Regions from separate parts of the Bradyrhizobium sp. 157 genome, predicted to be linked through region 2. Evidence: riboswitches for the same ligand, from Rfam matches in the RefSeq annotation. Region 2 holds a riboswitch; the other holds the start of a gene.
What was found. Region 2 has a riboswitch for cobalamin ahead of metE (5-methyltetrahydropteroyltriglutamate--homocysteine S-methyltransferase). Riboswitches for the same ligand answer to the same signal wherever they lie in the genome.
Positions count from the first base shown of each region.

Region 1: another riboswitch for cobalamin. It lies ahead of IVA95_RS21165 (ribonucleoside-diphosphate reductase subunit alpha); the one in region 2 lies ahead of metE (5-methyltetrahydropteroyltriglutamate--homocysteine S-methyltransferase).

Region 1 is NZ_JADPKF010000079.1:92,071-95,483, forward strand. Features, by position in the region: gene IVA95_RS21165 (ribonucleoside-diphosphate reductase subunit alpha) at 1-1,611, opposite strand, end outside; cobalamin riboswitch at 1,727-1,947, opposite strand; cobalamin riboswitch at 2,081-2,295, shown strand; gene metE (5-methyltetrahydropteroyltriglutamate--homocysteine S-methyltransferase) at 2,435-3,413, shown strand, end outside.
Region 2 is NZ_JADPKF010000086.1:25,937-29,349, reverse strand. Features, by position in the region: gene IVA95_RS23160 (4Fe-4S binding protein) at 1-31, shown strand, start outside; gene IVA95_RS23155 (hypothetical protein) at 812-1,027, shown strand; cobalamin riboswitch at 1,117-1,317, shown strand; partial or broken gene metE (5-methyltetrahydropteroyltriglutamate--homocysteine S-methyltransferase) at 1,415-3,413, shown strand, end outside.

The DNA.
Region 1 (3,413 bases), on a different contig from region 2:
GATATCGCCCCGCGCCGCCTTGGCTTCGTAAGCCGCGTAACGCTCGGCGAATGCCTCGCCGTAGAGGTCATGCAGATCGGGCGTCTCGTCCGGCGAGAACAGCGTCCATTCGCCGTCGGCCTCGACGCGCTGCATGAACAGGTCGGGCACCCAGTTCGCCGTGTTCATGTCATGGGTGCGGCGGCGATCGTCGCCGGTGTTCTTGCGCAGGTCCAAAAATTCCTCGATGTCGATGTGCCAGGTTTCGAGATAGGCGCAGACCGCGCCTTTGCGTTTGCCGCCCTGGTTGACGGCGATCGCGGTGTCGTTGGCCACCTTTAGAAACGGCACCACGCCCTGGCTTTCGCCATTGGTTCCCTTGATGTGCGCGCCGAGCCCACGCACGCGGGTCCAGTCGTTGCCGAGCCCACCGGAATATTTTGCGAGCAGCGCATTGTCCTTGACCGACTTGAAGATGCCGTCGAGGTCGTCGGCGATGGTGGTGAGAAAGCAGGACGACAATTGCGGCCGCAGCGTGCCGGAATTGAAAAGCGTCGGCGTCGAGGCCATGAAGTCGAACGACGACAGCAAATCGTAGAACTCGATCGCGCGCGCCTCGCGGTCGATCTCGCGGATCGCCAGCCCCATCGCGACCCGCATGAAGAACGCCTGCGGCAGCTCGATGCGATTGCCGTGCACATGCAGGAAATAGCGGTCGTACAGCGTCTGCAGACCCAGAAACTGGAACGCCAGGTCGCGTTCCGGCTTCAATGCCGCGGCAAGCTTTTTCAGGTCGAAGCGCGCCAGATCGGGATCGAGCAGTTCGGCCTTGATGCCGGCCTTGATGTAGGCCGGAAAGTACTCGCCGTAGCGCTCGGCCATCTCGGCCTGCGATGCGCTGCTCGGCGTATTATGCACGAAAGACAGCACCTCGGTGCGCAGCTTGTCGAGCAAGAGCCGCGCGCTCACATAGGCGTAGTTCGGCTCCTGCTCCACCAGCGTGCGCGCGGCCATCACCGACGCCAGCGCCAGTTCGTCCTCGCTGATGGCGTCATAGAGATTGCGCTGCGTCTCGGCGAGCACCGCGGTGGCGCCGACGCCCTGAAGGCCAGTGCAGGCTTCTTCGATGATCAGCGTCAGCCGCGCGATATCGAGCGGGACCTGCACGCCACTGGCCAGCGTGACACGTAACGAGGGCTTCCCCGATGGCTGGGCGGCCATGGCCGCGTCCTGTCCGGCACGCTGGCGCGTGCGTTCCTCGCGATAGAGCACATAGGCGCGCGCGACCTTGTGATGCTCGCTGCGCATCAAGGCGAGCTCGACCTGGTCCTGCACGTCCTCGATATGAAAGGTGCGGCCCTCGCTCATCCGGCGCGACAGCGCGCCGACGACTTCGGCGGTCAATTGCTCGACGATTTCATGCACCCGGCGGGAGGCCGCCGCGCCATGTCCCTCGACCGCGAGAAACGCCTTGGTCATCGCGACCGAAATCTTGCTGGCGTCGAATTTCGAAACCGTGCCGTTGCGACGAATCACCTGCATCGGCGGCTGCGCTTCCGAGGCGGCAAGCGATTCGGGCAGCAATCGGAGGAATGGAGCGGCGCTGGCTTCGCGATCGAGAGAGAGTGACATCAAGAGACCCCGTGATGGTGTTGGGGCTGGATGTCAGAGAGGACGCTGCTTCAAGTGCACGGGCTGGAAATGCCGGCATGAATCTGCAAGCGCCGCCGGGACACCCCGCCCGTGGACGTTTTTTCGGTGTCGCGGCAGGTCTCCTGGCTCGCAGGTCGCCGTTGTCCCCGTGTCTTCCCAATGCGATGCCGCATCAGTGACGTAAGATTCGGAAACAACTCACTGCTTACAGTTGCGGGGGCAGCGCCGGATTCTCGCGCATTACGCGCGATACACCGGCTTCCCTCTTAGCCACCATGTGTTGGGTCATGGCGGACCGTGACAGCTATATCTCGTGTTATTCGCGTCCGCCTGTCAATGGGAAGAGCAGGTGATGTGCAAGAATTTCGGCGAGGGAACTCTCGGCTGTGAACAACGATTACAACGCGCCGGCGAATATCGCCGAGTTGACGCGCCTGCCGCGTTGCCGATAAGTGGACCCTGTCGTGGTTCTTCGGGAGACGTTCTTCCGAAGCTAAGAGGGAAGCCGGTGCGGCCGAAAAGCCAAAGCCGGAGCTGCCCCCGCAACTGTAAGCGGCGAGCCGCTGTCCAATGAAGTCACTGAAGCCTCACGAGGTTTCGGGAAGGCCGGACAGCAGCATTGACCCGCGAGCCAGGAGACCTGCCTCGACAACATACACGTCCTCGGGCGGGGTGTCCCGGTGGTGCGGTTGCGATTTTCCGCGCGCGCTCTGCCGTTCGCGAAAATCCAGACGTGTCACTTCGGCCTTTGCCCCCAACTTTTGGGGTTAAGCCAATGTCTGGTTCTACGTCTTCTTCCACAATCTCCACTTCCTCACTTCCCGTTGCCTCCCTTGGCACGCCGCGCATCGGTCCGCGCCGCGAGCTGAAATTCGCGCTGGAGAGTTTCTGGTCGGGCGCAACCGACGAGAGGGCGCTGATCGAAACCAGCGTCGGGCTTCGCGCCGCCAACTGGGCGCGCCAGAAAAAGCTTGGCGTCACCGTGATCCCGTCGAACGATTTCTCGTTCTACGACCAGGTGCTCGACACATCCGTGATGGTTGGTGCGATTCCGGAAATCTATCGCTGGAACGGCGGGCCGGTCTCCCTCGCGACTTACTTTGCGATGGCACGCGGCGCGCAAGGCAAGGCGCGTGAAGCGAGCTGCGGCCATATCAATCACGGACACGACGCCGCGCATGGCGTGCCGGCGCTCGAGATGACAAAATGGTTCGACACCAACTACCACTACATGGTGCCCGAACTGGCCAAGGATCAGAAATTTGTCCTCGCCTCGCGCAAGCCGATCGAGGAATACGAGGAAGCCAAGGCGCTGGGTTATCAGACCCGCCCTGTGCTGGTCGGGCCGGTCACGTTTCTCAAACTCGCCAAGAGCAAGAATGCCGGTTTCAATCCGCTGTCCCTGCTTGATCGCTTGGTGCCGGTTTACATCGAGGTCCTGCGCGAACTCGCCTATCGCGGCGCGAAATGGGTGCAGATCGACGAGCCATGTCTCGTGCTCGATCTCGACGTCGTCGCCCGGCAGGCACTGCATTATGCCTATGCGGAGATCGCGAGCGCAGTACCGCAGCTCAAGATCATGCTGGCGACCTATTTTGGCGGGCTGGGCGCCAACCGCGACCTCGCGCTGTCCCTTCCCATCGCCGGCCTGCATCTCGATCTGGTGCGCGCGCCGGAGCAGATCGACGAGCTCGCCGGTTTTCCTGATGACCGCGTGCTGTCGCTCGGAATCATCGACGGCCGTAACATCTGGCGCGCTGATTTGAGCCGGCTTCTCGACC
Region 2 (3,413 bases):
TGACACCTGTGTCCCGTCTAAAACAGCATAAGCAGCCCGCGTCCAGAAGGCTTCACCGCTCGATTTCGCGAACGAAGTAGTAGATGTCGAGCTTGAGGAGGCCGCCGACCGCATGGGGCGCATCGAGGTCGATCAACATCGTTATGACTTAAGGCGCTGATCTTCTCCGAGAAGCCCTCGAAGGGCTCTGTCAGAGGACACCGTTAAATTTGTCTCGAATAAGGACGAGGCCGCCTCGATGCTCCAGTCGCCGCGTCGAGGCTTATCGTCGCTGGCTGACGAGCCAAGGCGAGGTGGACGGGGCGTCAAATATCACAAGATCGATTTGCAGGATATCTAAAGCGACGTCACGGCCGAAGCCGAAGAGGCGGTCTCCTCGCGCGACGAGATCGGTCCGGAGATCCTGAAGACGTACGAGAAGCTCGGCATCCGCTTCCGTGCACGAGTGCATGGAGCGTAGAGTCATAGCACGATCCCGCCGCCCGCCCTCTCGCCGCTTACTCCAGTTTCGCAAGTCAGCGTGCATCCTGAGGTCCGGAACTGTTCCTGCGATGTCGCGCAGGCCAACGTCCAGGCTGCACTACTCCCCAAGCGGCGACGGAAACAACGAAGGCGCGCGCCAAAGTCGCTCAGCACGTGAGTGCCTGGCGCACCGAGGAGATCATCTTGACCAACGCCACGGAGGCGATCGAGCTCGCGGCTCGTCGCGGGGTCAGCCGAACACAGGCAGTCCGACCTGATCATCCGTTCGATCCTGGAGTAATCCGGCCTTTGCAATTCCTCAGAGCCTCATGGCACTGTGATCAAACGGATGCCGGCCGAGGATGATCGCAACTTCCTTACGGACGAGTTCGAGAAGCTGCTGACGGAAAAGACCAGGCTTTGTCGCGATCACGCAGATGTCGAAGCGCCCGGCGCGTTCGTTCTGCTCGCGGAGCTCATCCGACTACGCGAACAGGGTGTTGAGCGGACGCATTCACAAGCGGAGCCTCCACAGATCCACGCGTTTTCACCAGGCCGGGAGTAAGACCGTTGTAGCCTACCTAGTACAGCTCGCAATCGCTTGGGCAATATCGCAGCGACACTCCAGTAGGTTGACGGATCGATCCTCGTGCGCATAATGCCAGCCGTCGTGGTCTCCGGATTTCGTTTGATCCGGAGCTAAGAGGGAAGCCGGTGCAATGCCGGCGCTGCCCCCGCAACTGTAAGCGGCGAGCCGCTGTCCAACGAAGTCACTGAAGCCATGCGGCTTCGGGAAGGCCGGACAGCAGCGACGACCCGCGAGCCCGGAGACCTGCCTCGATTATATCGTCCACGGGCGGGGTGTCCCGGTGTGCGCCAAGCAGCTGTCGCTCACGCGATATTCGCTGCATGCGTCCGCCATGGCCTTTGCCCCAATCATGGCGTCTGAGCTATGTCTATTCTTTCGCTTCCCGTTGCCACACTGGGGATGTCACGCATCGGCCCACGACGCGAACTCAAATTCGCGCTCAAGAGCTACTTGGCGGGAAACTCCAGCGAAGCCGAGCTCCTCGAGGCGGGGAGTAAACTTCGTGCCGCTAATTGGGCACGGCAGAAATCCCGCGGTGCGACCGTCATTCCTTCGAATGACTTCTCGTTTTACGACCATGTGCTCGATACCAGCGTAACGGTCGGCGCCATTCCCGACGTCTACGGCTGGACCGAAGGTCCTGTGTCGCTCAAGACCTACGTCACCATGGCGCGTGGCGCTCAGGACGGTGGTCACGCTCAGCATGGGCCTGGAGTAGCCGCACAGGAAATGACGAAGTGGTTCGATACCAACTACCACTACATGGTGCCGGAATTTCACCAGGATCAGATCTTTAAGTATTCCTCTCGAAAGCCGATCGAGGAATATGAGGAGGCAAAAAGCCTCGGCTACCGAACGCGCCCCGTCCTAGTTGGCCCAGTCACTTTCCTGAAGCTCGGCAAAAGCGCAGATCCCGCATTCAATCCGCTGTCGCTGCTTGACCGGCTCCTCGCAGTCTATGTCGATGTCCTCCGCGAACTAGCCTCGCGCGGTGCTGAATGGGTTCAGCTCGACGAGCCATGCCTAGTGACGGACGTCGACGAAGCGTCGCGGGCGGCTGTCCGCCGGGCCTATGCTCATTTCGCAGAGGTTGTGCCGGCCCTTAAAATCATGCTGGCCACTTATTTCGGCGCTATCGGCGACAATCTTGAAACAGCCTTGGCCTTGCCCGTTGCCGGGCTTCATGTCGATCTGGTTCGGGCACCCGACCAGTTGGACGCAATTGTCGCCACAGCCCGCAGAGATCTCGTGGTCTCGCTAGGCGTCGTTGATGGTCGCAACGTCTGGCGCTCCAATCTTGCGGCGCTGCTCGACCAATTGCCCCTATGGTCAAAAAGCTGGGCAGGGACCGTGTTCAGATTGCTCCTTCCTGCTCGCTGCTTCATGTTCCGATCGACATTGAGCTAGAGACCGATCTCGATCCCAATCTGAAGACGTGGCTGGCGTTCTCAGTTCAGAAGATCAAGGAACTTTCGATATTGGGCAAAGCGCTGGCCGGCCATGCTGCCGAGGTGGCCGATGAACTTGCGCTTTCGGAGGACGCAGCCGTGACCCGCGAAACATCGCCCGAGATCCACAATGCGAATGTCGCCGGACGAATGGCCGCGATCGACGATAGCATGCGTCGCCGTCGCAGTGCGTTCACCCAGCGTGCCGACGTCCAGCGCGTCGCGTTCGCATTGCCGATGTTTCCAACGACAACCATCGGATCCTTCCCGCAAACGGTCGACGTCCGGAATGCGCGTGCGGCTCATGCGCGGGGAGCGCTGAATGACGCGCAGTACGAGCAGCTTCTGAAAGCGGAGACAGCCCGTACCGTGCAGTGGCAGGAAGATATCGACCTGGACGTGCTCGTACACGGTGAGTTCGAGCGCAATGACATGGTTCAATACTTTGCCGAGCAGCTGTTGGGATTCGCTTTCACCAAGCACGGCTGGGTTCAGTCTTATGGGTCGCGGTACGTTCGCCCGCCTATCCTGTTCGGAGATGTTTCCCGGCCGAAGCCGATGACCGTTGAATGGTGGCGCTATGCGCAGTCTCTGACCAAGAAACCCGTCAAGGCTATGCTGACCGGACCGGTGACGATCCTGAACTGGTCGTTTGTCCGCGACGACATCTCGCGGAGCGAGACATGCCGTCAGATCGCTCTTGCGATCCGAGATGAGGTCATCGACCTTGAGGCGGCTGGAGCGACCATGATCCAGATCGACGAGGCTGCGTTGCGGGAGGGATTGCCGCTACGCAAATCGCAGTGGAGGAACTATCTCGATTGGGCAGTGGACAGCTTCCGCGTTTGCTCCTCCGCTGTCGCCGACGGAACTCAGATCCATACCCACATGTGTTATTCCGAGTTCAACGAAAT